2 regions of the Sinorhizobium sojae CCBAU 05684 genome follow, and region 2 is predicted to be linked to the other one. Evidence: predicted binding sites of a transcription regulator. Region 2 holds the regulator's gene; the other holds the start of a gene.
The links. Region 2 encodes PhoB, which activates phosphate uptake and scavenging genes when phosphate is short. Its sites were predicted from a motif close to TGTCATNNANCTGTCAT; they were not measured.
Positions count from the first base shown of each region.

Region 1 (4,633 bases), on a different replicon from region 2:
CAAACCGCGCTTGATGCTCTCCGACGCGAGTTTTCGACCCCGGGCGGCCTGAACGAGCAGGTTTTCGAGGATTTCGACCGCGATGGTGGAAGCAGGGCGTTGACGGATGCGCTCGACCGCGTGCTCGACCGCGTGCGGGGACAAAATGCTGACGGCGTGTCGCGACTACCTTAAATCTCCCGCACCCGATCGGGAGACTCGTCGAAGCCGGTACACGGCCCGCGGCCTGAGCCGCATCTGCTGCCTCGGCCCTGTTCTTCCGCCACCCCGACAATGCACGCCAGCCGGAGAGGCAGTTCCTCTCCGGATCCGGGCTCGGCTAGCCTTCACAGGGAACCCACACGACCCGAGGAGAAGATAGCAAAAAACCACGTCGACTTCCGAGCGCCGTGCGGCTATGCGGACGCGCAAAGCTGTAACTTCGAATCCGCCGGAAAGACCGGCCAAGGCCTCCGTCACATCGCACTCGGCGCTAAAGGTTTGGGCCCGTCAGCATTGGGGTAAACATTTCCTCGTCAGCTCGCTCCGAAGACGAATTCGACTGATGTCAGCGGCCAGCAGCCGCGCGTCCATTCGATCGTGGCCTTGGCGCGGTCGGTGTTGCGGGCATTGACCCGGAACACCGGCGTGCCGGGCGTGAGTTGCAGGATTTCCGCCTCTTCCGGTGACGCAAAGCCGCCGCTGATCCGCGTCTCGGCGCGTCGGAACGTGTCGATGCCATGGGCGCGGAACACGTCGCTCACCGATTGACGCTCGCCATAGGCATCCTCGAAATCCGGGAAGCGATGTGCCGGAAAATACTTGTCGTTTACATAGATCGGCTGCTCGCCGAGCAGACGCACCCGGCGCAGGCGGATGATCGCTGAACCGGCTGCGACGCCAAGCATGTGTGCGCTCGTCTGATCGGCCTGATCGCGGGCGAGCAGCCGTGTGATGGTCGCGATCGAGCGACTATGGGTGTCGATATTCTCACGAAAGGACCGGCCGTCGCGAATGGAGAAGACCGCGGGCGGGCTGCGGACGAAGATGCCGACGCCCTTTCTGGCGGTGAGATGTCCCTCTTTCTGGAGCTGCTGCAATGCGCATCGGAGCGTGACGCGGGTGACGCCCAGGCGGGCGGCCATGTGGTTCTCGCCCGGAAGCTGTTCGCCTGGCGACAGTTCGCCGGATTCGATCCGCCCAAGGATGTGGTTGTAAATCTGCTGCCAGATCGGACTGTCCTGGCGCGGCGCCAAGGTCAATCCGTCAAGAGCGGTAAGCGGGGAATTCGGCTGGCCGAGCATGCCTGTCTCCGGGTCTCAGGCTACGGCGACGGGAGCCGGCCCGACATGCAGTGCTCGCGTTGCATAGACCAGACGGCCGCCGCAGAAGGAAGCGACGATCTCCGGGTGATTTGCACGGCTGGCGTCGACTAGCAACAGGTCGGCGCGCTTGCCCGGGTCGATCGTCCCACGATCATTTAGCCCTGCCGCCGCTGCCGGATTGGACGATATCAGCTTCCAAGCCTTTCCAAGTCCTGCCAGGTCGGATCCCGCGAGCTTGAACGCCGCATGCAGCGGCGAGGGATAGTGGTAGTCCGAAGCGAGGCAGGTACAAAGGCCGGCCCGGATCGCATCGGCGGCGTTGAGCGCGCCGTTGTGACTGCCGCCGCGCACGACATTCGGCGCACCGAGGATGACATGCTCGTCATGGCGGCACGCCTCCGCCGCAGTTTCCAGCGTCAGCGGAAATTCAGAGGAATGGGCGCCGAGGGCACGGAAGCGCCGCCGCTCCTCGGGCGTCGCCTCGTCATGGGCAAGCAGCACGTTGCCGTTCGCCTTCGCAGCCTTCGCCACCGTTTCAATGGATGCCGGCACAGCGGCGCGCCTTGCCCACACGCTGTCGAGCAGCGCCTTGTAGGCTTCCTGCGAAAGACCGGAGCGCTCGGCCATCTGCGGCAGCTTGCGGGCGATCGTGCCCTTGAGCACCGAGCCGGTCGTGTGGTCGTTGAGCGCGATGATCGGCCGCGGAACCATGCCGAGCCACTCGAGAACCCTCGGCAATTGTTCGAGTGCAAAGGTCTCCCAGCGAATATGCAGACGCGTATCGCAGGAGAGACTGTCGCGGAGAGACTGGATCGCCCGGATCACCTCGGCCGCGGCTTCCACCGAGCGCAGGCCTGGCTCCCAGGAGACGGTGACGCCGTGAAAGGCGGTGGTAATGCCGTTGGCGACAAGCTGCCGATCGGTGTCGCGCAGGGCAATCGCGACGTCGAAACGCACGCCTGGCCGGGGCATGAGGTGCCGCTCGAAACCATCGCCATGGATGTCGACGATGCCAGGCAGCACGACAAGCCCCTCGGCGTCGATTGTGGTCGCCGCACGCGATACGACGGCCGCGAAGCGCCCGTCCTCAATGGCGAGGTCTGCCTTCGCCGCGCCCTCGGGACGAAGCACGATCCCGCTTTTGATCAGCACATTCATCTTGTCCTCGTCTTTTCCGAACGCCAGCCGCGGGACTGTCACTAGCTCGTCACGTGACGCCGCTAGGGATAACCACAGAAATGCTTCCTGTCTATACAGCAAGGGGACGAAACATGATCCGCACAGTCATTGCAGCGCTTGCCCTTACCATTGCTTCGGTCCTTCCGGCCGTGGCCGAGACGCTCAAGTTCGCCGTCACCGACATCGAAGGCCTCGAAGCCCTGCAACAGGAATTCGGCGGCTTCGAAAAGGCACTTGAGAAAGTCACCGGCCTGGACGTCGAGCTCTTCCCGGTCAGTTCGCGAACCTCGGCCGTCGAAGCGATGAACTCCGGCCAGATCGATCTCGTCCTGACCGGACCGGCCGAATATGTCGTGATGAAGGAACTGGCCGAGCCGAAGATCGTCGTCGCCTGGCAACGCCCGGACTATTTCGCTCAGATAGCTGCGTTGTCCGATGGCCCCATCCGCTCGCTCGAGGACCTCAAGGGCAAGAAGGTTTCATTCGGTTCGGTCGGCTCGACGTCGCAGCACCTTGGTCCGGCCCAGGCACTTACCGACGCCGGTCTCAATTACAATGCCGATTACGAGGCTGTCATCCTGGCGCGCAACGTCGCGGCGGAGGCGCTGATCCGCGGCGACATCGCCGCCATCGGCCTCAACTTCAGCCATCTCGCGTCCGTGCGCAAAGCATTTCCGGACACGGCCTTTACCGTGCTTGCCCGCGGTCGCGATCTGCCGAACGACATTCTGGTAGCCCGCAAGGACATTTCCGACGAAGTGCTCCAGAAGGTGCGGGTCGCCTTCGTCGAGCATGGCAAGGAGTTGATGGACGGCGTGCTGCAGGGCGAGGATAACCAGAAGTTCAAGGGCGGCTTCTTCCTGAGCGACGTCAAGGACAGCGACTATGATTATGTCCGTTCGATGTACCGCACTATCGGCGTCGACACATTCAAGGACTTCGTCAACTAACCTTTGTTGCCAATATCAGATCGGTGGCCGGCGTCTCTCGCCGGCCTTCGGTCGTAGCCAGGAGCCGTCGATGACCGAAATCATTCGAACCGAAGCATTGAAGAAGAGCTATGCCAACGGCAAGCCGGTGCTCGATGGCATCGATATCCGGGTCGGGGCCGGCGAGCGAATCGCCCTGATCGGCTCCAACGGCGCCGGCAAATCGACATTGCTGAAATGTCTGATCGGACATACGCCCTTCTGCAGTGGCGAGGTCGCCACACTGGGCGAGACCTTCCGCGCGTCTCCGAGCAAGACTCAATTGCACCGCATCCGCCAGCGCGTCGGCTTTGTTTTCCAAAATCACGGCCTGGTGCGGCGCCAGTCGGTGCTGACCAACGTCGTACAGGGCAGGCTGGGTCTTGCCGGCGGTTGGGGGGCCTGGCATCAGGCGATAGCCCCGCAGGACATTCGTGAACAGGCCATGGAGGCACTGGCCCAGGTCAAGCTGACGGCCAAGGCGAGATCCCGGGCGGACGAACTCTCCGGTGGGCAGGCGCAACGCGTCGCGATCGCACGGGCGCTCATACGGCAACCCGCCTTGATGATCGCCGACGAGCCGGCGGCCAGCCTCGATCCGATCGCAGGCCGTGACGTGATGGAAGTCTTCAGCGACCTCGTCCGTACGAAGGGCATCACCTTGGTCTTTACCACCCACGACATGGACCATGCTGTCAGTTTTGCCGATCGTGTCATTGCCCTCAAGGGCGGCCAGGTTTGGATCGACCTGCCGGCAAGCGAGGTGCGTCGCGACGGGGTCGATGGTGTCTTCCATGCCTGATCGAGTGCTGCCAGGCAGAGTGCATAGCGTCCCGCCAGCGACCTTCGCCGTCCTTGTTGCGATTGCAGCGCTCTTCATCGTCTCGGTCGGTCAGGTCTCGCCCTCTCCGTCGCAACTCGTCGCCGGCTTACCGCGCATGTACGGGCTTCTGGACCGGATGATGCCGCCGAACATCGAGCCGGCTTTTCTGACGCGGGTAATGTGGCGTACCGTCGAGACGCTGCAGATCGCCTTTGTCGGCACCGTTTTCGGCGTGCTGCTCAGTCTGCCGATCGCCTGGTTCGCATCGCGGACGCTCACGCCCTTCGGCCCGTTGCGGCATGTCTTCAAAATGCTCATCTCGCTCTTCCGGACGGTGCCGGACATGGTCTGGGCGCTGA
Region 1 is NZ_CP023068.1:1,907,486-1,912,118, forward strand. Features, by position in the region: gene SJ05684_RS26615 (pyrroline-5-carboxylate reductase) at 1-174, shown strand, start outside; gene SJ05684_RS26620 (GntR family transcriptional regulator) at 516-1,283, opposite strand; gene SJ05684_RS26625 (alpha-D-ribose 1-methylphosphonate 5-triphosphate diphosphatase) at 1,299-2,462, opposite strand; gene SJ05684_RS26630 (PhnD/SsuA/transferrin family substrate-binding protein) at 2,576-3,433, shown strand; gene SJ05684_RS26635 (phosphonate ABC transporter ATP-binding protein) at 3,504-4,253, shown strand; gene phnE (phosphonate ABC transporter, permease protein PhnE) at 4,246-4,633, shown strand, end outside.
Region 1: a site for PhoB is predicted at 2,499-2,515, ahead of SJ05684_RS26625 (alpha-D-ribose 1-methylphosphonate 5-triphosphate diphosphatase). Genes of this name have one in related genera too.

Region 2 (4,633 bases):
GCCCACTCATAGGCGAAGAGCTTGCCGGTGCGGCCCACACCGCACTGCACTTCATCCAGGATCAACATGAGGCCGAATTCGTCGCAGAGGGCACGCAGCTCCTGCAGGAACTCCTTTGACGCCAGACGCACCCCACCCTCGCCCTGGATAGGCTCGACCAGGATCGCCGCGGTCTCGTCGTTGATCGCGCTCTTGACGGCGGCGATGTCCCCGAACGGCACCTGATAGAAGCCGGGCGCCTTCGGTCCGAAGCCTTCGATGTATTTCTGCTGACCGCCGGCGGCGATCGTAGCGATGGTGCGGCCGTGGAAGGCCCCCTCGAACGTGATGATATGGAACCGCTCCGGATGACCCTTGGCGAAATGGTAGCGGCGCGCCGTCTTGATCGCACACTCTAGCGCCTCGGCGCCCGAATTGGTGAAGAACACCCGGTCGGCGAAGGTGACCGCCGTCAGCCGCCGCGCAAGGCTTTCCTGCCCCGGAACGTCATAGAGATTGGAAACGTGCCAGAGTTTCTCCGCCTGGGCCTTCAGCGCCTCGACGAGATGCGGATGGGCATGGCCGAGCGAGTTGACGGCGACTCCGGCGGCGAAATCGAGATAGCGCGTCCCGTCTTCGGCGACCAGCCAGACGCCCTCACCTCGCTCGAAACGCAACGGCGCGCGCAAATAGGTGTCGTAGAGCGGCGTTGTTGCGGCCATTTGGGCTTCTCCTTCCTCGGCATCACTATCGGACTGTTCGATTGTCTGCCTGAAAAAAATCAAAATGCCGCCTTTCGGCGGCGCTGGCACTATTCCTATTTCGCAGCGCAATGTCAACAAAACCAAGGCCTGCGGCCGCTCGGGGAGAGCAGATTCCGTAGTGCGAAAAATTCGCGTCACGGGGCTTGCAAAAATGCAACTATGAGACAGCAAGTTGGGGAAAACTGCGAAATCGATTCGGCGCGATTCCAGCGACTCTTGCCACGGAGTCACCCTGCCGGTAGGTTAAGATTTAATTACTAGACGCATGCGGCGGACCTAGTCACCAAAATGGTTATCGCGTTGTAACTCCAGGTTTTTTCTGGGGGGACGGTGATGGATTCTGCCATCCCAACGCCGAGAACGGGGAGTGCAGATATGAACTGGACGGACGAGCGGGTCGAGAAACTGAAGAAGCTGTGGTCCGAGGGCCTGAGCGCCAGCCAGATTGCGGCGCAATTGGGCGGCGTCAGCCGCAATGCCGTCATCGGCAAGGTACACCGGTTGAGCCTGCCGGGCCGCGCAAAGGCGGGAGGGACCACCACGCCCGCGCGTCCCAAGCGGACGACCTCGGCGCCGCGTGCACCGAACTACGCCGCTCGCGCCGTCACCCGCACTGTCGCCCGCCCTTCCGGTGCGACGGTCCTCAAAGAAGAGGTCGCCGTCGACCTGGTGGCCGAACAGGAATTCGAACTCGCAGCGAATATCGTCGTGCCGATGTCGCGCCGCTTGGAGCTGACGCAGCTCACCGAGCGGACGTGCAAGTGGCCGATCGGTGATCCGCTGAAGGAGGAGTTTCACTTCTGCGGCAACGACTCGCCGGAATCCTCGCCCTATTGCAGCTATCATGCGCGGCTTGCCTACCAGCCTTCGGCGGAACGCCGGCGCATCCGCTGACGTTCGATCTCGAAAAATCTCGATCACGAAGCAACGCTGAAAGGGCCCCACGGGCCCTTTTTTCTTGGCAACTCGCATTGAATTGGAGCCTACCCTTCGAGCGAATAACCGGCGCCGCGCACCGTCCTGATCACGTCGGGCATGTTTGAAAAGTTCAGCGCCTTGCGCAGGCGGCCGACATGGACGTCGACCGTGCGCTCGTCGACGTAGATGTCATGGCCCCAGACGCCGTCTAGCAGTTGTGAGCGGGAGAACACCCGTCCCGGCGAAGACATGAGGAACTCAAGCAGCCGGAACTCCGTCGGTCCGAGCCGGACCTCGCGGCTGCGGCGATGGACGCGATGCGTCTCGCGATCGAGTTCGATGTCGCCGCAGCGAAGCACCGTCGACAGGACCTCCGGTTTGGCGCGCCTGAGCATCGCCTTGACCCGCGCCATCAGTTCCGGCGTCGAAAATGGTTTGACGACATAGTCGTCGGCGCCGGTTGCGAGCCCCCGCACGCGCTCGCTCTCCTCGCCGCGCGCCGTCAGCATGATGATCGGCAAACGCTCCGTTTCCGGCCTTTGTCGGAGCCTGCGGCAAAGCTCGATGCCGGAGACGCCTGGCAACATCCAATCGAGGATCAAGAGGTCGGGCAGCCGTTCCTGCAGGCGGATTTCAGCCTCGTCGCCGCGAAGGATCGTATCGACCTCGAAGCCTTCGGCTTCGAGGTTGTAGCGCAGCAATACGCTCAATGCTTCCTCGTCTTCAACAACAGCTATCTTCGGCAACATCTAAGCTACAACTCCTTGCCTCAATCCATCAGTTGAAAGGCGCCCCCCTCTCCTTCTCCGCTTCAGTCTGTCACCGACCCCATTGTCGCTGTCGTATCGTCCTTCGGCCGCTCGCCCTGCGGCTGGGCACCAGTCGCCATATAGTAGATCGTCTCGGCAATATTGGTCGCATGGTCGCCGATCCGCTCGATGTTCTTGGCGCAGAAAAGAAGATGCGTGCAAGGTGTGATGTTGCGCGGGTCCTCCATCATATAGGTGAGCAATTCCCGGAAAAGCGACGTGTAGATCGCATCGATCTCTTCGTCCCGCTGGCGGATGCTGTTTGCCTTCTCCGGCGAGCGGGAAGCAAAGACGTCAAGTACTTCCTTGAGCTGGACCAGAGCGAGTTCGGCCAGATGCTCAAGGCCCCGCGCGAGCTTGCGCGGAATTCCAGAGCCGGCTACCGCGATCACGCGCTTCGCCGTGTTCTTGCCAAGATCGCCGACGCGCTCCAGGTCGGCCGCAATGCGGATGGAGCCCATGATTTCGCGCAGGTCCGCGGCCATGGGCTGGCGCTTGGCTATGGTGACGATCGCCTTCTCGCCGATCTGGCGTTCGGCCTCGTCGAGCATGGCATCGTCCGAAATGACCTTCTGGGCGAGCGCCAAGTCGGAATTGACCAGTGCCCGCACGGAGTCGGCCACCATTTGCTCGGCCAGCCCACCCATCTCGGAGATACGGCGCGTGAGATACTTCAACTCTTCGTCGAAGGCGGACATGATGTGTGGATGAGTCATCTTCTATTCCTCGGGAACGCGCTCGATCGGTTCCAACAGGTTAGCGGGCGTATGCGAGCGGTTCCGCTTAGCCGAACCGGCCCATGATGTAGTCCTGCGTGCGTTGGTCGTCCGGATTGGTGAAGATCTTATCGGTGTCGTCCACTTCAACCAGATTGCCAAGGTGGAACATCGCCGTACGCTGCGACACGCGTGCCGCCTGCTGCATCGAGTGGGTTACAATAACGATGGTGAAGTTCTCGCGAAGCTCGTGGATCAGTTCCTCGACCTTGGCGGTGGCGATCGGATCAAGTGCCGAGCAGGGTTCATCCATGAGGATGACTTCCGGGCTGACGGCGACGGCGCGAGCAATGCAAAGGCGCTGCTGCTGGCCGCCGGAGAGGCCGGTACCCGGAGCGTCCAGGCGATCCTTCACTTCGTTCCAAAGGCCGGCTTTCTGAAGGGCGGAGGCGACAATGTCATCGAGGTCCGACTTCCTGGAGGCCAGGCCGTGTATGCGTGGACCGTAGGCGACGTTTTCGTAGATCGACTTCGGGAAGGGGTTCGGCTTCTGGAAGACCATGCCGACCTTGGCGCGCAACTGCACCGGATCCACCTTCGGATCGTAGATATCTTCGCCGTCAATTGCGATATGGCCCTCGACCCGGCAACTGCTGATCGTGTCGTTCATCCGATTGATGCACCGCAGGAAGGTCGACTTGCCGCAACCGGACGGGCCGATGAAGGCGGTTACGGAGCGGGGATGTATCTCGATGTCGACGTCCTTAATGGCGTGTTTGTCGCCATAATAGACCTGCACACCGCGGGCGGAAATCTTCGATGGGTTCATGGTGGCAGCCTTCGTCTTCATCGTCGTAGTCATAGCGGACATATTGTTCATCATAGCGCTCCTTTCTACCAGCGACGCTCGAAGCGGCGGCGAAGTATGATTGCAATCAAGTTCATTGCGACCAGGAACACCAGCAGCACGATGATTGCACCCGAAGCACGCTCCACGAAGGCAGGGTCGCCGCGCTGCGTCCAGTTATAGACCTGAACCGGCAAGGCGGAAGCCGGGTCGAAAAAGCCTTCCGGCGGCGCTGCGGGATATTCGCGAACGAAGGCGACCATGCCGATCAGCAGCAGCGGTGCCGTTTCGCCGAGGGCCTGGGCAAGACCGATGATCGTACCGGTCAGGATTCCCGGCATGGCGAGCGGCAGAACGTGGTGAAACACGGACTGCATCTTCGATGCACCGACGCCGAGTGCGGCGTCACGGATCGAGGGCGGCACTGCCTTCAGCGCAGCGCGCGTGGCAATGATGATCGTCGGAAGAGTCATCAGAGTGAGCACGAGACCGCCGACGATCGGAGCCGATTGAGGCAGCCCGACGAAGTTGATGAACACCGCCAGACCGAGGATACCGAAGACGATCGAGGGGACGGCGGCAAGGTTCGCAATATTGACC
Region 2 is NZ_CP023067.1:123,077-127,709, reverse strand. Features, by position in the region: gene SJ05684_RS00615 (aspartate aminotransferase family protein) at 1-701, opposite strand, end outside; gene SJ05684_RS00610 (GcrA family cell cycle regulator) at 1,119-1,637, shown strand; gene phoB (phosphate regulon transcriptional regulator PhoB) at 1,727-2,410, opposite strand; gene phoU (phosphate signaling complex protein PhoU) at 2,473-3,186, opposite strand; gene pstB (phosphate ABC transporter ATP-binding protein PstB) at 3,254-4,036, opposite strand; gene pstA (phosphate ABC transporter permease PstA) at 4,081-4,633, opposite strand, start outside.